Regions from separate parts of the Acidovorax sp. FG42 genome, predicted to be linked through region 2. Evidence: riboswitches for the same ligand, from Rfam matches in the RefSeq annotation. Region 2 holds a riboswitch; the other holds the start of a gene.
What was found. Region 2 has a riboswitch for S-adenosylhomocysteine ahead of metH (methionine synthase). Riboswitches for the same ligand answer to the same signal wherever they lie in the genome.
Positions count from the first base shown of each region.

Region 1 (10,031 bases), on a different contig from region 2:
GCAGGGATTAGCTTTTCGAAGAAGCCCAGGTCCTCGCGCAGCGTGCGGTTGTCGGCTTCGAGCTGGCGTACCTGCGCCATCAGGCTTTCCTTGGCGGCGCGCTCGGTAGCCAACAGGCTCTCGGCGGTCAACGCCACCGTCTGGCGCTCCTGGCCCTCTTCGCGCAGGCGGCTGATCTCTGCCCTCATCTGAACCACTTCATCGCGGGACACGGTATCGATCCCGGCAATGGACTTGCCGAACTCGAAGGCCCACAACGCCACGGCGGCGCAAAAGCCCATGACCACGGCCAGGGCCAGCCAACGAAAGGGCCAGGGCAAGGCGCTGCGGATGGCCACCCGGGGGGCGCTGATGGTCAACCGACGGCGAAGCAGGCGAAAGCGCATGGGCTCAACGGGCAGGCCCGGGAAGGCGCTCCCCCAAAAAAAGAAAAGAGCGCACCATAAACGAAAAAACCGCCCGAAGGCGGTTTTTCTCTGTAAAGCACTCGCAGGGAGCGCTTTGCAGTGGATGCTGCCCAGGGCAGCATCCGGCAGGGCCCAAAGCTTAACGCTTGGAGAACTGCTTGGCGCGGCGTGCGGAGTGCAGACCGACCTTCTTACGTTCGACTTCACGTGCATCACGGGTCACGAAGCCGGCTTGGCTCAGGACGGACTTCAGGGATGCGTCGTAATCGATCAGGGCACGGGTGATGCCGTGGCGGGCAGCGCCAGCCTGGCCGGATTCACCGCCACCGTGCACGTTGATCTGGATGTCGAAGCTTTCGACATGGTTGGTCAACGCCAGCGGTTGCTTGGCAATCATGATCGAGGTTTCGCGGCCGAAATACTGCTGAATGTCTTTGCCATTCACAGTGATCTTGCCGGAGCCTTTTTTCAGAAACACGCGGGCGACGCTGGACTTGCGACGGCCGGTGCCATTGTTCCATTCACCAATCATCTCAAGGCTCCTTAGATTTCCAGCACTTTGGGCTGCTGGGCGGTGTGTGGATGCTCAGCACCACCGTACACCTTGAGTTTCTTGATCATCGCGTAGCCAAGGGGACCCTTGGGCAGCATGCCCTTGACAGCCTTTTCCAGCGCGCGGCCGGGGTGCTTGGCTTGCATGTCGCGGAAGTTCGTGGCCGTGATACCGCCGGGGTAACCCGAGTGACGGTAGTACACCTTGTCCAGGGACTTGGTGCCGGTGACCTTGAGTTGGGCTGCGTTGATAACGACGATGAAGTCACCGGTATCGACGTGAGGCGTGTAAATGGCCTTGTGTTTGCCGCGCAAACGGAGAGCAACTTCGCTGGCTACTCGTCCGAGGACCTTGTTGGTCGCGTCAATCACAAACCACTCGTGCACGACCTCAGCGGGCTTTGCGCTGAAAGTAGTTGTCATGAGTTTTCTCTTGAAAGAGGGGTTTGGCGGGTCCTTTTCCACGGTCGGTGCTTCTCTGAAGGAAGCCTCTTAGGTGGCAAAAAGTCTTCGCCGCGGGACCACAAAAGCGCTGCGAAGCCTTCCATTATACGAAAGAGCCCGGTCGCCGCGCAAGTGGACCGCAGTCCTGGCCCCAAAGCGGTCAGTTGGGCGTCTGGCGGCGGCGCTGCTCGTCGGCTTCGTACCGGCGGCGGTTCTCCACGCAAATGGCTTGATTGGCCTGGGACGGTTTCTGGCACTCCTGGTGGATACACATGGGGCGGGCCAGGAAATTAGCGTCAGCGCACACCTCCTGCGGCGAAGGCAGGCGGGGTGGCGGTGCAGGACGGGGCTTGGGTTCAGCCACCACGGGGGGGGGCGCAGGCACAGGCTCTTCGTGCACCACGATGGGGGTGGGGGCCGGCTCGGCAGTCACACGCTTGGTGACACGGGCGGAGGGCTTGGGCGCCGAGGCAACCACAAAGGCGGGAACAGCGGCTGCGGCAGAAGCCGTGTCGGCCGGCGTGCCAGCACCTTCCGAGGCCACGGCCGCTGCGTCTGCGCCAGCCGTCCCAGGCGCACTGACGTCCACCAGCGCGGCCGCTGACGAAGCGCCTGCCGCTGGCGGCTCGGCCATCTCGGTGATGATGTCATCGCGCGGCGGTTTGCTGCTTTGGCTCCAGCGCCAAGCGCCTCCGGCGACCACGGCCACCAGCGCCGCCACCACAATGCCCGCCACCAAGGGCGAACGCCGCGATGAGGATGTGGGCTTGCCGTTGCCACGCACCAGATCCCGCTCCAAGGGTGCGGACCGCCGGTCCGCCGCACGCGAACCGCTAGCGCCCGGCGAGCGGTGGTGCGGCAGATCCTCAAAGCGGGAATCGCCCTCAGCGACCACGGTGTCGCCAGCGTCGATGAACACCGTGTCGCCCGCATCGGCCGCCACCGTGTCAGGACCCGCCAGCATGACCGTGTCCCCGCCAAAGTCATCGCCGGGACGGCCCGCCTGCACTGGGGACGGTGCCGCTGCGGCCGCTTCCGCGCGCTGGGCCTGCGCCTGGATCTCGGCCACGATGCCCGGGGCTGAGGTCACATCCACGGTGGGCGTGGGCAGCCCCGGGCCAGGCTGGTCGGCGGGCTCCACCCAGATGTCGCCCAGTTCCGCCCGAAAGTCGAAGTGCTGCACATCGTCCGGCGCCGAGGTCATCTCCATGGTCTGGAGAAAGGCATCGATGCTCTGCGGCCGGTCCTCGGGCCGCAGGGCCAGGGACTGCGATATCGCAGCAACAAACGGCGCCGAATACTCCACGCCAAACTGCCGCTTGACGGTTTTGGCAATGCGGGAGAACGACACCATGCGGTCGCGGATGGAGCGCAGCGTGGCAGGCAGGGGCGTGTCGTTGGCCAGACAGCCGTGCATGACCGCTGCCAGAGAGTACAGATCGCTCCAAGGCCCCTGGCGCAGTTCCTCGTCACCGTCGGAATACTGCTCGATGGGCGCGTAATTCACCTTGAGCACGGCCGTGTGCTTGCGGTCCTGGTCATTGATGGCGTGCCGGGCGGCACCAAGGTCCAGCAGCACCGGCGGGCCGTTGTCCTGCAGGAAGATGTTGTCTGGCGAGATGTCGCGGTGCAGCGTGTTGCCGTCGTGCAGCACACGCAGCGCATCCAGCACCGACCACAGCAGCTTGCGCAGCCAGGCCTCGGGCGGCGGCGTGCGCATCTGGGCACGGGCCTGCTTGAAGGTCATTCCCGAATACAAGGGCATGACCATGTAGGCCGTGTTGTTGGCCTCCCAGAAGCGGAACACCTTGACCAGCGAGGGGTGGTCAAACTGCGCCAGCAGCCGCGCCTCGCCCACAAAAGACACCAGGCCTGCCTGGAAGGTTTGCTGATCGGACGAAGACCGCACCCAGAGCGATTGCCCCTGCGAGCGACCGGCCAGCGCCGAGGGCATGTATTCCTTGATGGCCACCGCCCGGTGCAGAGAATGGTCAAACGCCTTGTAGACCATGCCAAAACCACCCACCCCCAGCAAACCCAGGATCTCAAACTCCGCCAGGCGTGTGCCAGGGGGCAGCGCATCGATATGGCTGACACCGCTGGCGGGGGCTGTGCTGGAGCTTTCGGTCATGGTCAGAAGACGGGGCGGGCTGGCAATTTCACAGGCAAATCAATGGGACAACAAGCGCAACGGCGGAAAGCGGACCCCACCGCAGGCGCGATCATGAGGCATGGCCGCACCGGATTTGGCAACAAATGGCTAACAAAGGACGGCCTGTCTGCCAAAAACATCACGTCCCCCGCCACCACAAGGCCCCCGATTGTGCCGCGCCCGGACGAGGGCGCTGCCCCGGCAGCACAACACACTCGTTACCATTGGGCCATGTTCAGTTATCGCCACGCCTTCCACGCAGGCAACCATGCCGATGTGCTCAAGCACACCGTTTTGATTGCTGCCTTGCAACACCTTACCGAGAAAGACGCGGCGCTGACCGTGCTGGACACCCATGCAGGCGCAGGCCTGTACCGGCTGGACGGGGACTATGCCAGCACCAGCGGCGAAGCCGCCGACGGCGTGGCCCGGCTGTTTGCACCAACCACGCCCACCCTCACCCCAGCCCTGCAGGCCTATGTGGACATGGTGGGCGACTTCAACCAGGGCAAGGCGCTGCGCGTGTACCCCGGCTCACCCTTCATCACCCAGCGCCTGCTGCGTAGCCACGACAAGCTCAAGCTGTTTGAGCTGCACCCCACCGACCTGCGCGCGCTGGCCGGCAACGTGGCCCAGCTGGAGGCAGGCCGCCAGGTGGCGGTGCTGCACGAAGACGGCTTTGAGGGCATCAAGAAGTTTTTGCCTCCACCGGCCCGTCGCGCACTGGTGCTGTGCGATCCCAGCTATGAAATCAAGAGCGACTACGCCAAGGTGCTCGACATGGCGGCCGATTCGCTCAAGCGTTTTGCCACGGGCACCTATGCGTTCTGGTACCCCATCATCCCGCGCCCCGAAGCCCACGACCTGCCCCGCCGCCTGAAGACACTGGCCACCAAGGCGGGCAAGAGCTGGCTGCACGCCACGCTCACCGTCAAGTCGAGCAAGATCACGGAAACCGTCACGGGCGACACCAAACGCCCCGGCCTGCCGGCCAGCGGCATGTTCCTGATCAACCCGCCCTACACCCTCAAGGCCGCGCTCAAAGACGCCCTGCCCCAGATGGCCGAGCTGCTAGCACAGGACAAACACGCCACCCACACGCTGGAATCGGGCGGCTGACCGCCCCTTCCGGTACTCTGCCTGGCGTCAAGGTGCCGCCGGACAATCCTTGTCGTCGTCCTGCAGGGCGAACAGCTCCACCGGCTTGAGCCCCAGGCCCACCATGCCCAACGCCTCGGCGGCGCCCCGGCTCAGGTCGATCACCCGGTTGCGGGTGTGGGGCCCGCGGTCGTTGATGCGCACGATCACCGTACGCCCCGTGGCCTGACTGCGCACACACACGCGGGAGCCAAAGGGCAGTGTGGGGTGTGCGGCCGTGAGCGCACGCATGTCAAACAGCTCCCCGCTGGCGGTACGCCGCCGGTGGAACTGTGCCCCGTACCACGAGGCCAGCCCCACCTCGTCCGCCTCCAGGCTGAGCGGCGACCCGCCGGGAGTGGTGGGTTCCGGTTTGGCCGGGGGATCGATCAGCATCGCCTCTCCCGGCACGGACAGCAGGTTGGGGGCCAGCGCATCCGGCTCTGCCTGCAGCCCCTGGGCGTGCGCAACCGCAAGGGCGCTGCACAGCAACCACAGACCCACCAGCTGCCGCAGCGGCGCCCACCGGGCCACGCTGCGACAAGAGCCGGGTGGCTGCTCGCCCCCCACCATCAGATCCCCAGCCGGCGACAGATCTCCAGGGTCGCGGCGCTTTGGTTCATGGTGTAGAAGTGCAGCGCGGGCACGCCGGCCGTGCGCAGCTGGTCGCACAGGTCGGTCACCACATCCAGGCCAAACGCCTTGATGCTGGCGGTGTCGTCCCCAAACGACTGCAGGCGCAGACGTATCCAGCGCGGAATCTCGGCACCGCAGGCGTCCGAGAACCGCATCAGCTGCGTGGAGCTGGAAATGGGCATGATGCCCGGCACCACCGGCACGTCAGCGCCCAGGCGGTGCGCGTCTTCCACAAAGCGGAAATACGCATCGCTGTTGTAGAAATACTGGGTGATGGCAGAGTCCGCCCCCGCCCGTACCTTGGTCACGTAGGCCTGCAGGTCCGCATCGGGCGACTTGGCCTGGGGATGCACCTCGGGGTAGGCCGCCACCTCGATGTGGAAGTCCCGGCCCGTTTCGGCCCGGATGAAGGCCACCAGGTCGCTAGCGAACTGGAACTCGCCGCCCGCGCCGTAGCCGCTGGGCAGGTCGCCGCGCAGTGCCACCAGGCGCTTGACGCCCATGGCTTTGAGCGTGGCCAGCTGCTCGCGCACCGACTGGCGCGTGGCCCCGATGCACGAAAAGTGCGACGCAGCGCCCACGCCTTCGGACAGGATCTCGCGCACCGTGCCGAACGTGCCTTCTTGCGTGGAGCCCCCTGCGCCGTAGGTCACCGAGCAGAAGTCTGGATGCAGTGCATACAGCTGCTGGCGCGCCACGCGCAGCTTGTCGGCGCCTTCAGGCGTCTTGGGCGGGAAAAACTCGAAACTCACCGGAAACCCGGTGCCTTGCGCGTGGGCTGCATTCATGCGGCTCTCCTTGCGTGTACAAAAAATTCTCGATTGCCATCACCGCCCTGGATCGGGCTGTCGATCCACGCCCGCACTTCCAGGCCCAGAGTTACGCAGCAATCGCGGATGCGCTGTTCCACCACCGCATACAAGGACTCGTCGCGCACAATGCCGCCTTTGCCCACCTGCCCCGGCTGCAATTCAAACTGGGGCTTGACCAGCATGACCAGGTCGCCCTGCGGCGCGAGCAACGGCACCAGTGCAGGCAGCACCAGAGTGAGCGAGATGAACGACAGGTCGCCCGTCACCAGGTCAAACACGGGCGTGACCTGCACATCCTCTCGCCCCTCTCGGCGCTGGCGCACCACCGGTAAAGTGCCCTCGGCCCGCGCGCGGGCCTTGGCGGCGCGCTCGGCTTTGAAGGCTTCTACGTCTTGCTCTTTGGCATCGTCGCTGTCGTCGTATTCTTCATCGACCAGACCGCCGTTGCGCATCCAGCTGTAAGGAGCGACCGGCTGGGTGTCGTTGTCTTCATGGTCTTGCACCAGCTCTTCGGACAAGGCCGCTTCACAGCCTTCGAGCAGCGACTCGGCTGTCATGGCGCGGGCATTGATCCCTTCCACGCCCACCACGCGCACATCGTCACGCAGGCGCTCATGCAACTGGCCATGCCCCACATCCACACCCACCACCTGGGCCGCGCCATGTTGCAACAGGCAGTCCGTGAAGCCGCCGGTGCTCTGCCCCACATCCAGGCAGCGCAGGCCCTTCACGTCCAGGCCCGTGGCCTGCAAGGCGCCTTCGAGCTTGAGCCCGCCACGCGAGATATATTTGGCCTCGGCATCGTCCAGCAGCCTTACCTCGGCCACGGACGGGATGTCATCCCCGTTCTTGGCCACCTTGTTCCAGGGCGACAAGGGCGTCAAGCGCCACTCCACCCCCGAAGCGATCAGGCGCTGCGCCTGCGAGCGCGTGGCGGCATGGCCACGTTCCACCAAAAACACATCTGCGCGCATCGCGCCCATCCTTTTTGAGTCAAATCGGCTGGTAGCGCTAGTGAATCAAGCGCCAGCAGCTATCAATTTATGAGCAATCAGGCATTGCTCAGCATCACGGCGCCACACCACCGTGCGCGCGCCCCGTCACCAGGGCGCGCAGCACCGGGATCAGTAGCGGTAGGTGTCAGGCTTGTAGGGGCCTTGCTTAGGCACGCCGATGTAGGCGGCCTGTTCGTCGGTCAGCTCGGTCAGCATGGCGCCCACCTTCTTGAGGTGCAGGCGCGCCACCTTTTCGTCCAGGTGCTTGGGCAGCACGTAGACCTTGCCGTTTTCGTAGTAGTCGCTGTGAGTGAACAGCTCGATCTGGGCAATGGTCTGGTTGGCAAAGCTCGACGACATCACGAAGCTGGGGTGGCCCGTGCCGCAGCCCAGGTTCACCAGACGGCCCTTGGCCAGCAGGATGATGCGCTTGCCGTCCGGGAAGATCACGTGGTCCACCTGGGGCTTGATCTCTTCCCACTGGTACTGCTCCAGCGACGCGACCTGGATCTCGTTGTCGAAGTGGCCGATGTTGCAGACGATGGCCTGGTCCTTCATGGCCAGCATGTGCTCGTGGCGGATCACGTCCTTGTTGCCGGTGGTGGTCACGAAGATGTCGGCCTTGTCGGCCGCGTATTCCATGGTCACGACCTTGTAGCCTTCCATTGCGGCCTGCAGGGCGTTGATGGGGTCGATCTCGGTCACCCACACCTGGGCGCTCAGCGCGCGCAGGGCCTGGGCGCTGCCCTTGCCCACGTCGCCGTAGCCAGCGACCACGGCCACCTTGCCGGCGATCATCACGTCGGTGGCGCGCTTGATGCCGTCCACCAGCGACTCACGGCAACCGTACAGGTTGTCGAACTTGCTCTTGGTCACCGAGTCGTTCACGTTGATGGCGCGGAACATCAGCGAGCCCTTGGCCGACATTTCCTTCAGGCGGTGCACGCCCGTGGTGGTTTCTTCGGTCACGCCGATGATCTGGGCGCTCTTGCGGCTGTACCAGGTCGGGTCTTGCGCCAGCTTGGCCTTGATGGAAGCGAACAGGCAGGTTTCTTCTTCGCTGGTGGGGTTGGCGATCAGCGAGGCGTCCTTTTCGGCGCGCTTGCCCAGGTGCATCAGCAGCGTCGCATCGCCACCGTCGTCCAGGATCAGGTTGGGGCCTTCGCCGTCGGTGCCGGCCGCGCCGAAGTCAAAGATGCGGTGGGTGTAGTCCCAGTATTCGGCCAGGGTTTCGCCCTTGATGGCGAACACAGGCGTGCCAGCGGCAGCAATCGCGGCGGCGGCGTGGTCTTGCGTGGAGAAGATGTTGCACGAGGCCCAGCGCACTTGCGCTCCCAGCGCCTGCAGGGTCTCGATCAGCACCGCCGTCTGGATGGTCATGTGCAGCGAGCCGGTAATGCGTGCGCCCTTGAGCGGCTGCTTGGCAGCGAATTCTTCGCGGATGGCCATCAGGCCGGGCATTTCGGTTTCGGCGATGCGGATCTCTTTGCGGCCCCATTCGGCCAGGCCGATGTCGGCAATGATGCAGTCGGTGTTGACCGGGGCGTTGACGCGTGCGTTCATGATGGTGTGCTCCAAAGCATGTTTGAAAAGCCACTGCGCGAGGGGGATGGTCGATACGCCTCACCGCACGCGAAGTGGATGAGCGTCGTTGCTAGATGACTCCGAGCCTCACGCCCCGCCTGTGCTGGGGACGCTGCAACGCTCCTCGGATCGGCGGATTATAAAAGCAAGTGCATTCCCGGCGCCATGCCCGCAGGGGTGAATCCCTCCCGGGCCTTGCACGGAACAGTAAAATCCCGCGACTGCCGCCCCTGCTCCCCTTGCAGGTCCCGGCCCGAAGATTTCTTGCGCAGGGCGCTCTGCCCCGCACCCATCCCATTCAGGAACCCCTGTGTCCTACGCCCCAGAAACCCGGCGCCGCCGCACCTTTGCCATCATTTCCCACCCCGACGCCGGTAAAACGACGCTGACGGAAAAGCTGCTGCTGTTCTCGGGCGCGATCCAGATCGCGGGTGCCGTCAAGGGCCGCAAGGCCAGCCGCCATGCCACCTCCGACTGGATGGAAATCGAAAAGCAGCGCGGCATCTCGGTGGCCAGCTCGGTCATGCAGATGCTGTACCGAGAGCATGTGATCAACCTGCTCGACACGCCCGGCCACAAGGACTTCTCGGAAGACACCTACCGCGTGCTCACCGCCGTGGACTCGGCGCTGATGGTGATCGACGCCGCCAACGGTGTGGAAGCACAAACCCGCCGCCTGATCGAGGTCTGCCGCCAGCGCGACACGCCCATCATCACCTTCGTCAACAAGATGGACCGCGAGGTGCGCGACCCGCTGGACATCATGGACGAGGTCGAGCGCGAGCTGGGCATGCCCTGCTGCCCCATGACCTGGCCCGTGGGCCAGGGCAAGAGCTTTGGCGGCATCATCAACTTGCGCACCAAGACGATGACGGTGTTCGAATCCGGCAGCGAACGTCGCCCGCAGGACTTCGAATCCATCCCACTCACCGATGTGGACACCCTGCGCGCCCGCTTCGGCGCAGAGTTCGACGCCGCCATGGACAGCATGGAGCTGGCTACCGGTGCATCGCCCGCCTGGGACCATGAAGCCTTCCTGGCCGGCAAACTGACCCCCGTGTTCTTCGGCTCCGGCGTGAACAACTTCGGGGTGATGGAAGTGCTGGACGCCCTGGTGGACATGGCCCCGCCGCCCGGCCCGCGCGTGAGCACGCTGGAGGTGAACAAACAGCCCGTCGTCAAGACCATCCAGCCCGAGGACGAAGGTTTCTCCGGCGTGGTGTTCAAGGTGCAGGCCAACATGGACGCCAACCACCGCGACCGCATCGCCTTCGTACGCGTGGCCAGCGGCAAGTACACGCCGGGCATGAAG
Region 1 covers NZ_JBMDJM010000009.1:108,454-118,484, forward strand. Annotated here, with positions in the region: gene ACODSM_RS11655 (DUF6776 family protein) at 1-386, opposite strand, end outside; gene rpsI (30S ribosomal protein S9) at 547-939, opposite strand; gene rplM (50S ribosomal protein L13) at 951-1,382, opposite strand; gene ACODSM_RS11670 (serine/threonine protein kinase) at 1,564-3,534, opposite strand; gene ACODSM_RS11675 (23S rRNA (adenine(2030)-N(6))-methyltransferase RlmJ) at 3,787-4,674, shown strand; gene ACODSM_RS11680 (septal ring lytic transglycosylase RlpA family protein) at 4,702-5,226, opposite strand; gene metF (methylenetetrahydrofolate reductase [NAD(P)H]) at 5,265-6,116, opposite strand; gene ACODSM_RS11690 (TlyA family RNA methyltransferase) at 6,113-7,114, opposite strand; gene ahcY (adenosylhomocysteinase) at 7,265-8,698, opposite strand; S-adenosyl-L-homocysteine riboswitch at 8,772-8,851, opposite strand; gene ACODSM_RS11700 (peptide chain release factor 3) at 9,030-10,031, shown strand, end outside.
Region 1: linked by a shared signal. The riboswitch ahead of ahcY (adenosylhomocysteinase) and the one ahead of metH (methionine synthase) in region 2 are both predicted to bind S-adenosylhomocysteine.

Region 2 (10,031 bases):
CCTTTGCGCTGGGCGGGCAGGTCACGCCCGTGGCCTGCACCCACGGCCGGGGCTGGGTGGCGCGCTTCATGGAGCACGGCCACGGCTACCTGCTGGAGCTGCCGGGCGAGCCCAGCGTGTACCTGGCGGGCGACACCGTGCTGACGCCCCCGGTGCGCGACTGCCTGCAGCGCCTGCAGCCCGATGTGGCCGTACTGCCCGCCGGTGGCGCCCGGTTTGACCTGGGCGCGGACATCCTGATGGACGCTGCCGAGGTCGCGCAGGCCGCCGCGCTGACGACCGGCGCGGTGGTCGTCAACCACCTGGAGGCCCTGGACCACTGCCCCACCACCCGCGCCCAGGTGCGCGCCCTGGCGCAGCGCGGTGGGTGGGCGCACCGCCTGTGGGTGCCCGAGGACGGCGAGTGCCGGGATTACCCCGGGCCCACCGCTGAAAACAACGCTATGAATTCAGTAGCTGCAGAGGCATGATCGACTAGCGCTACCGCCCAAAAAGGACCGCAAATCACGCCAGCTCGGCCTCCAGCGCGCGCTGGTCGCGCATCAGCGCCACAAACCGCGCAGCGCCCAGGCCCAGCGGCCGCTCCTTGGACCACACCACGTCCACCCACAGCGCGGCGCCGTTGCTCAGGTTCTCGAACGGCATTTCCACCAGCCGCCCTGCCTCGATGCGCGACTGCACCAGCGCGCGCGGCTGCCAGCCCCAGCCCAGGCCGGCTTCGATGAGGCCCAGCGCGGCCAGGTGGTTGTCGGTGCGCCAGTGGTGGCGGGCAAACACAAAGCGCGGGTCGGTCTGCGCCAGGTCGCGGCTGGCCACCACGATCTGGCGCGTGGTGGTCAGGTGCTCTTCGCGCAGCATGGCGTCCTTGGGCGGTGCACCGCGCGCCTGGGCGGCGGCGCGGGCGGCTACCAGCACCGGGTGCTGCGGCGCCATCACCGCCACCAGGGTTTCGGTGCCCACTTCCTGAAAGCCCTCGCGCCCGTCGATGCTGGGCCGCTCAAACACCAGCGCCAGCTGCGCGCGGCCGCTGTGCAGCAGTGCCAGCGCGTCCACCTGCGGCGCGGCCAGCACCTCGATCTGCAGCAGCGGGTGCTCTTGTGCCAGTGCCGCCAGCGCGTCCGTCCAGCGCGAGGCCAGCAGCTCGGGCGCAATGGCCAGCGTGAGCCGCTCCTCCAGCCCCTGGGTCAGCGCCAGCGCCTGGGCGTTGAGCTGCTGCAGCTGCCCCGCCAGCAGCCGGGCCTGGGGCTCCAGCGCGCGGGCGGCGGCGGTGGGCCGGGGCTCGCGTCCGCTGCGGTCAAACAGCTGCACATCCAGTTCGGCCTCCAGGTGGGCAATGGTCATGCTCACGGCCGACGGCACACGCGACAACGCCCGAGCGGCGGCCGAGAACGAGCCGTGGTCGAGCACGGTCAGAAACACCTGCACGCTGTCGGAGTTGAAGGCCATGGCGGTTTGATCTATCAATAAAACTGAAACAAGCTGACTTTATGTGTCAGTGTGGCGAATATAAAGTACCGGCCATGGACAAGACACCCACTCTTTTTGGCCTGCAAGGCGTCAAGCGCCGCGTGATCTACGTGACCCTGTACGAACTGATCGCCATCGGCGCCGCCACGGTGGGCCTGGCGCTGCTCACGGGCCAGGGCGCGGGGCATTCGAGCGTGGTGGCGGTGGCAGCTTCGGCGATCGCCATCGTCTGGAACATCGTCTTCAACTGGGCGTTCGAGCGCTGGGAGGCGCGCCAGCCCGTGCGCGGGCGCAGCGTGGCGCGGCGTGTGGCACACGCCATCGGGTTCGAGGGCGGCCTGGTGTTCACGCTGGTGCCGCTGTTTGCCTGGTGGTTCGGTGTGAGCCTGTGGCACGCGTTTGTGATGGACCTGGGGCTCATCGTGTTCTTCCTTGGCTACACCTTTGTCTTCAACTGGGTGTTTGACCACCTGTTCGGCCTGCCCGCATCGGCCATGGCGGCGTCGTAGCAAGGGTCCAAGACCCGCTTCTTCAAACAATGTCAACCGCCCTTCACCGGCGGGCAGGGGCGCTCAGCCGCCACCCATAATCGGCCCCATGAGAGGGCCGTTTTTGTTGTTGCAGCTGCGGGGATTGCCGGGCCGGTGGGCCGGTGTGGCGATGTCCTGCTGCGTATTGGCAGGCTGTGCCAGCAACGCCCCCACGCCGCGCGGCGAGGTGAAGGGCTCGCCCACCCATGCCGCCGAGCTGGCCCAGTCCGACGCCAACCGCATGGCCACCCTGGCCATGCAAGAGAACCTGGAAGGCCTGCTGCGCCTGGCCGACAAGCTCTACCGCCGCAACCCCGCCGAATGGCGCAAGGGCACTGCCACCAGCCGCGAGCAGGCGCTGGAGCAGCTGCGCGCCGCCGTGTTGCAGCGCCAGCCCTGGGGCCCGCTGCAGGGCCGCCGCGACATCGCCGCCATGGCGCTGGCGCTGGCGCCCGAGTTCGGGGGCGATCGTGTGGCGGCCTTCATCCATGCCACGGCCGACATGATCATCACCGCCCACGGCGGCAAGACGGAGTTCTTCTTGCTCGACGGCATGGATGCCCAGCACCTCTACAACGCCGCGCGCAACGTCGAGACCGCCGTGTGGCTGCTGGCGCAGCGCCGCAACGCCCAGGGCCAGCCGCTGTTGCTGGCCGACGAGATCGGCGCCCAGGGCCGCAACCTGAGCTTTGAGCGCGAGTTCGGCAAGATCATCGCGCGGCTGGATCTGCTGGCCGCCTTCACCACCGAAAAGTACCGCCGCGCGGCCATCAGCTATGTGCAGGGCATTGTGGGCGGCACCTTCTTGCAGTTCCTGCCCGTGCGCTGATGCGGCGAACGCCTGCTCGTATCACCCGGTAAAATCCGTCCCTTGCCCAAGGAGCGTTGCAGCGGCCCCACCGCCATGGTGAAGCCGTCAGGCTTGGGCACTCCACAAGCTATTCAAGCCCCACCGCAACGACGCTCACCTGTTTTTCTGCTGCCCCTGCACAGGTGAGTCCTATGTCCGCGTCTGCCCCGTCCCTGCCCCCCATGAAGCTGTCTGGCCTGGAGCCCGTCTCCATTGGCGAGGGCACGCTGTTCGTCAACATCGGCGAGCGCACCAACGTCACCGGCTCCAAGGCGTTCGCGCGCATGATCCTGAATGGCCAGTACGAAGAAGCCCTGGCCGTGGCGCGCCAGCAGGTGGAGAACGGCGCGCAGGTCATCGACATCAACATGGACGAGGCCATGCTCGACAGCAAGGCCGCCATGGTGCGGTTTCTGCAGCTCATCGCGTCCGAGCCCGACATCGCGCGTGTGCCCATCATGGTGGACAGCTCCAAGTGGGAGGTGATCGAGGCCGGGCTGCGCTGCATTCAGGGCAAGGGCATCGTCAACTCCATCAGCATGAAAGAGGGCGTGGAGAAGTTCAAGCACGAGGCGCGCCTCGTGAAGCGCTACGGCGCTGCCGCCGTGGTGATGGCGTTTGACGAGGTGGGCCAGGCCGACACTTATGCCCGCAAGATCGAGATCTGCGAACGCGCTTACCGCGTGCTGGTGGATGAGGTGGGCTTCCCGCCCGAAGACATCATCTTCGACCCCAACATCTTTGCCGTGGCCACGGGCATCGAAGAGCACAACAACTACGCGGTCGATTTCATCGAAGCCACGCGCTGGATCAAGCAGAACCTGCCGGGCGCCAAGGTGTCGGGCGGTGTGTCCAACGTGTCGTTCAGCTTCCGTGGCAACGACCCCGTGCGCGAGGCCATCCATACCGTGTTCCTGTACCACGCCATCAAGGCCGGCATGGACATGGGCATCGTCAACGCGGGCATGGTGGGCGTGTACGACGACCTGGAGCCCACGCTGCGCGAGCGCGTGGAGGACGTGGTGCTCAACCGCCGCCCGGACGCGGGCGAGCGCCTGGTGGAGATCGCCGAGACGGCCAAGAGCGGCGCCAAGGACGAGAGCAAGAAGCTCGAATGGCGCGGCACGCCCGAGCACCCCAAGACCGTGGGCGAGCGCCTGTCGCACGCGCTGGTGCACGGCATCACCGACTTCATCACCGAAGACACCGAAGAGGCCTACCGCGAGATCCTGGCCAAGGGCGGCCGTCCGCTGCATGTGATCGAAGGCCCGCTCATGGACGGCATGAACGTGGTGGGCGACCTGTTTGGCGCAGGCAAGATGTTCCTGCCGCAGGTGGTCAAGAGCGCTCGCGTGATGAAGCAGGCCGTAGCCCACCTGATTCCTTACATCGAGGAAGAAAAGCGCCAGGACGAACTGGCCGGCCGCGACGTGCGCAGCAAGGGCAAGATCGTCATTGCCACCGTCAAGGGCGACGTGCACGACATCGGCAAGAACATCGTCACCGTCGTCTTGCAATGCAACAACTTCGAGGTGGTGAACATGGGCGTGATGGTGCCCTGCCACGAGATCCTGGCCAAGGCCAAGGTCGAGGGCGCGGACATCGTGGGCCTGTCGGGCCTCATCACCCCCAGCCTCGAAGAGATGCAGTACGTGGCCGGCGAGATGCAGAAGGACGACCACTTCCGCGTCAAGAAAATCCCGCTGCTGATTGGCGGCGCCACCACCAGCCGCGTGCACACCGCCGTCAAGATCGCGCCGCACTACGAAGGCCCCGTGGTCTACGTGCCCGACGCCTCCCGCAGCGTGAGCGTGGCGCAAAGCCTGCTGGGCGACGGTGTGCAGAGCTATGTGGATGAGCTGAACGCCGACTACGAAAAAGTGCGCACCCAGCACGCCAACAAAAAGGCCACGCCCCTGTGGCCCCTGGCCAAGATCCGCGCCAACAAGACGCCGATCGACTGGTCGGCCTACCAGCCTGCCGTGCCCCGCGCGCTGGGCCGCCGCGTGTTCAAGAACTTCGACCTGGCCGAGCTGGCCAAGTACATCGACTGGGGTCCGTTCTTCCAGACCTGGGACCTGGCCGGCCCGTACCCCGCGATCCTTACGGACGAGATCGTGGGCGTGGAAGCCACGCGCGTGTTTGCAGACGGCCAGGCCATGCTGAAAAAGATCATCGAAGGCCGGTGGCTCACGGCCAGCGGCGTGATGGCGCTGCTGCCCGCCAACAGCGTGGGCGACGACATCGAGTTCTACACCGACGACACCCGCACCGAGGTGGCCATGACCTGGTATGGCCTGCGCCAACAGGCCGAGAAGCACACCATCGACGGCGTGACCCGCCCCAGCCGCTGCCTGGCCGACTTTGTGGCCCCCAAGGAGAGTGGCATTGCCGACTACGCGGGTCTGTTCGCCGTCACCGCCGGGCTGGGTGTGGAGAAGAAGGAAAAGGCTTTCATCGACGCGCTGGACGATTACTCCGCCATCATGTTCAAGAGCCTGGCCGACCGCCTGGCCGAAGCCTTTGCCGAATGCTTGCACCACCGCGTGCGCACCGACCTGTGGGGCTATGCGGCGGGCGAGCAGTTGAGCAACGACGAGATGATTGCCGAGAAGTACCGCGGCATCCGCCCCGCGCCCGGCTACCCCGCCTGCCCGGACCACAGCGCCAAGACCGACCTGTTCCGCGTGCTGAACGCCGAAGAAATCGGCATGGGCCTGACCGAGAGCCTGGCCATGACCCCTGCGGCCAGCGTGAGCGGCTTCTACATCGGCCACCCCGACGCGGTTTACTTCAACGTCGGCAAGATCGGCGAAGACCAGCTGCACGACATGGCCCAGCGCCGGGGCATGGATGAGAAGGTGCTGGAGCGGCTGCTGGCGCCGAATCTGTGATGCTATGAATGAAATAGCTGCTAGCGCTTGACCAACAAGCGCTAGCGGCCTATTTGATTCAAAAATCGGCCATCAAACCGCGCTCTCCGGCAGCTTCGCAATCACCTTGATCTCGAACTGAAAGCCGTACAGCCAGGTCACCCCGATGCCCGTCAGCGTGGGGTAGGGCGCCTCGCCCCAGAATTCGGGCACGACGCCCCAGACGGTCTCGAAGTTCGCCTCGGGGTTGACCACGAACATCGTCACATCCACCACATCATCAAACGTGCAGCCCGCTGCCTGCAGCACGGCATTGAGGTTGCTGAACGCCAGGCGCACCTGCGCGGCCAGGTCGGGCTCGGGCGAGCCATCTTCGCGGCTGCCCACCTGGCCGGAGACAAACAGGAAACCGTTGGCACGCACGGCGGGCGAATAGCGGTTGCGCTCGTACAGCGCCTGGCGGCCTGCGGGGAAGACAACATCACGTTGGGGCATAGAAATCCTTTCGTTCTGCAGGGCAGAGGGTTGCGATGCAGGCACTGTAGAAGCGCGCGTTGTTCTGATAAACACGCTAATCTGTGCACCACTGTTCCTGATCGCCAAACAATGGCGGACATGTCGCCCTTTCGGCACGCCCCAACTACCTCTACGCCATGGACCGTTTTGACGCCCTGCAGGCCTTCGCCCGCGTTGTGGAATCCGGCAGCTTCACCAAGGCCGCCCTCACCCTGCACCTGAGCCGCACCACCGTCACCCAGCTGGTGCAGCAGCTCGAAGCACGCCTGCGTGTGAAGCTCCTGCACCGCACCACCCGGCGCGTGCAGGTCACGCCCGACGGCGCTGCGTACTACGAGCGCGTGGTGCGCCTGCTGGCCGATCTGGACGATGCCGACGCCAGCGTATCCACCGCCGCCGCCGCGCCCCGGGGCCGCCTGCGGGTGGATGTGCCCAGCCCGCTGGCCCGCTTGATACTGATCCCCGCGCTGCCCGCGTTCCACGCGCAGTACCCCGACATCCTCCTGCACATGGGGGTGAGCGACCGCCCCGTGGACATGGTGGGCGACAACGTGGACTGCGTGGTGCGCGGCGGCGCCCTCACCAACCCCGCGCTGGTCGCACGCCATGTGGGCGACCTGCAATTGCGCGTGTACGCCGCCCCCAGCTACCTGCAGCGTGCGGGCACGCCCGCGCATCCGCAGGCGCTGGAAGGCCCGCACCACCGCACCGTAGGCTTTTTGTGGGCGCGCACCGGCCAGCCCCTGCCGTTCGAGATGCGCCGTGGCACCGAACACGTGCGCGCCCAGGGCCACGATGTTTGCGCCGTGGACGACGGCAACGCCTACCTGGCCGCAGGCTTGGCGGGCCTGGGCGTGCTCTGGCTGCCCGACTACATGGCCCGCCCCCACGTGGCCACCGGCGAGCTGGTGCCCCTGCTGCAAGACTGGACGCTTGCGCCCATGCCGCTGTACGTGGCCTACCCACCCCAACGGCATGTGAGCGCCAAGGTGCGGGTGTTCATTGAATGGGTGGCGGGGTTGATGGCGCTGCATGCGCCGCTTCAGCGTACTTCGACGACGCTATAGGAAACCTTCGACCACAGAAACCGTTCATGGAATGCCGGAAGAGACTGCCTGCCCGGCAGGCGCTTGCACACGCCATGCGCACCGCATTGATAGCGCGTGTCCATCAATGTCGCGTTCTGCCGAGGGCTATGCTCCGTTATTCACAAGAGAGTGGGAAGGCTGGGATGGAAAAAGGGACGGGAAAATCAATCGTGCTCATGGGAGCGCTGATGTGGATGGGGGCATGCGCCATGGCAGCAAACTGGGCATTTGAATTCAAGCCAGTCAATGCGCAAATGGCAATCTATTCTGGAGGTTTGGGTGACCCAACGGCGCCCACAGCCCACGACGCCAAAGTGTCATTCCATGTGCAGGGTAAAGCGGTCCGCGACTTGTTTGACCGCATGGGGCCCGATGAGAAGACTGAGTGCGGGTCCGACCCGAAAACGCGGGTACGAGCCCGGGACCGACTTCAGTGCATCCGCTATTCCCCTTCCGACTACAGCTGCTATTTCGGCTTTGATCTGAAAGACGGGAAAAGCATCGGGGGCAACATCTGCTGAGAAAAGCCAGACGACTTGCAGTTCAGCACGGTGCCCTGTGATCAGGGTGGGACCAAGGCGTTATCGCCTCAGTGCGACCCCGACCCACCCGCACTCTCCGCCATCTCCAGCTGCATCATCACCATGTTGACCAGCGTATGCACCGAGGGCCGTCCCGTCTCGATCACGTAGTGGGCGGTCTCGCGGTACAGGTGGTCGCGCTGGGCGTAGAGGTCGCGCAGCTTGTCCATGGGGTTGCCGCCTTGCAGCAGGGGGCGGGTCTTGTCGTGTTTGACGCGCTTGAAGATTTCTTCGGGCGAGGCGCGCAGGTACAGCACGTTGCCGAACTGGCGCAGCACCTCGCGGTTCTCGGGGCGCAGCACGGCGCCGCCGCCGGTGGACAGGACCATGCCGCCGGGCTGGCGGGCCACGTCGGCCAGCACCTGGGATTCGATGTCGCGAAAGCGGGCTTCGCCTTCGGCCTCGAAGAAGCTGCGGATGGTGGTGCCCAGGGTCTGTTCCAGCCGGTGGTCCAGGTCAATGAAGGGCACGCCCGCCCGGTGGGCCAGTTGCCGGCCGACGGTGGATTTGCCCGAGCCGGGCATGCCGACCAGTGCGCAGCGAATCTGCATAGGTTCAAGAAAGAGGTCTGGGGGGACGGGCTTGCGCACTGCGGGTGGGGCTGTGTCGCGTGCCTTGACTGGGCGTTGAGTGTAAGCCTGCCCCCGCGCACCGCATCTCAGGCACGGCCTTAGCAACTGGCGCGACCCAGACCAGTGGATGCCGAGCAAGGGCCGCCCCGCAGCGAGGGCGTCGTCCCCCTGCCCGCGCGCAGCGCGAGAGCGGGGGGCTGAGGGCCGCGGCTCCAAGCCTGCCTGCGCAGGCTTGGACGGCCTGAAGAGCTGCCGCCTCTGGCGGCTGCCCCGTGGCGCGCGCTCAGGGGGGTGTCCGAATCACAGTGCGGCATACACCAGCGCCGGATAAAGCTCGCACAGATACCGCAGCTGGCCGGGCGCCTGCGTGAGCAGGATGGCAAACAGGTCTTCTGCCGGGTCCACAAAGAAGAAGGTGCCGCCCAAGCCGCTCCAGCTGTAGTGCCCGGCCGATCCGGGGCGGGTGGCCTGGCCCGTGGCGGTGCGCACGGCCACGCCCAGCCCAAAGCCATAGCCGGTGGGCAGGATGTCGCCCGCCACGGGCAGGTTGCCCAGGTGGTCGGCGGTCATGAAGTCCACCGTGGCGCGGCCCAGCAGGTGCACGGGGGCGCCAAGGCCGCTGGGGCCGTCCTGCCCGGGGGCAGTGCCCCTGCCCAGCATGAGCTGCAGAAAGCGTGCGTAGTCGCTGGCGGTAGACACCAGCCCGCCACCGGCCGACTCGAACACGGGCGGCGCGGTCACGTCGATCAGAGGCATGCCGATGCCGGTCTGCGGGTCGCGTTCAAAGGCTTCGGCCAGGCGGTGCTGCTGCGCGGCGGGCACCGAGAAGCCCGTGTCGTGCATGCCCAGCGGGCCGAACACGCGGCGCTGCAGGATGGCGCCCAGGCTTTCGCCCTCGATCACCTCCAGCACGGCGCCCAGCACGTCGGTGGCGCGGCTGTATTCCCAGCGGGTGCCGGGCTGGTGGACCAGGGGCAACGGGCCCAGTGCCGCGACCAGGTCCGCATTGCTGTGGCGGCGCGAGCCGACGCGGGCGGCGCGGTAGGCGTCGGGCACGGTGCCCGCCTCCCACGCGTAGCTGAGGCCGGCGGTGTGGCGCAGCAGGTCGTGCACCGTGGCCTCGCGCTGCACGGGGGCGGTGGTGCCGGTGGCTTCGTCGTACACGCGCTGGCCGGCAAACGCGGGCAGGTAGTGCGCCACGGGGTGCGACAGCAGCAGGCGGCCTTCTTCCATGAGCATCATCGCCACCAGCGAGGCGATGGGCTTGGTCATGGAATAAATGCGGAACAACGTGTCCGGCGCCATGGCGGGCACCGCCGATTCGGCGCTGGGCGGGCGCTGGTGGCCCACCGCCGTGTGCAGCACCGTGTGGCCCTGGTGGTGGATGAGGGCCACGGCACCGGGCAGCAGGCCCTGGTCCACATGGGTTTGCAGCACGGAGCGCAGGCGGGCGAGGGCAGTGGGGTTCATGGCAGTGGGAAGTGGGTTTTGAGGTGATTTTGGCTGGTTGCGCTAGTGCACATTGCGCTAGTAGCTATCAAAAACAGAGCGTAT
Region 2 covers NZ_JBMDJM010000001.1:29,978-40,008, reverse strand. Annotated here, with positions in the region: gene ACODSM_RS00190 (MBL fold metallo-hydrolase) at 1-470, shown strand, start outside; gene ACODSM_RS00185 (LysR family transcriptional regulator) at 505-1,446, opposite strand; gene ACODSM_RS00180 (PACE efflux transporter) at 1,521-1,976, shown strand; gene ACODSM_RS00175 (hypothetical protein) at 2,128-2,826, shown strand; S-adenosyl-L-homocysteine riboswitch at 2,869-2,970, shown strand; gene metH (methionine synthase) at 2,991-5,741, shown strand; gene ACODSM_RS00165 (RidA family protein) at 5,814-6,215, opposite strand; gene ACODSM_RS00160 (LysR family transcriptional regulator) at 6,374-7,303, shown strand; gene ACODSM_RS00155 (hypothetical protein) at 7,468-7,845, shown strand; gene ACODSM_RS00150 (shikimate kinase) at 7,914-8,456, opposite strand; gene ACODSM_RS00145 (serine hydrolase domain-containing protein) at 8,778-9,947, opposite strand.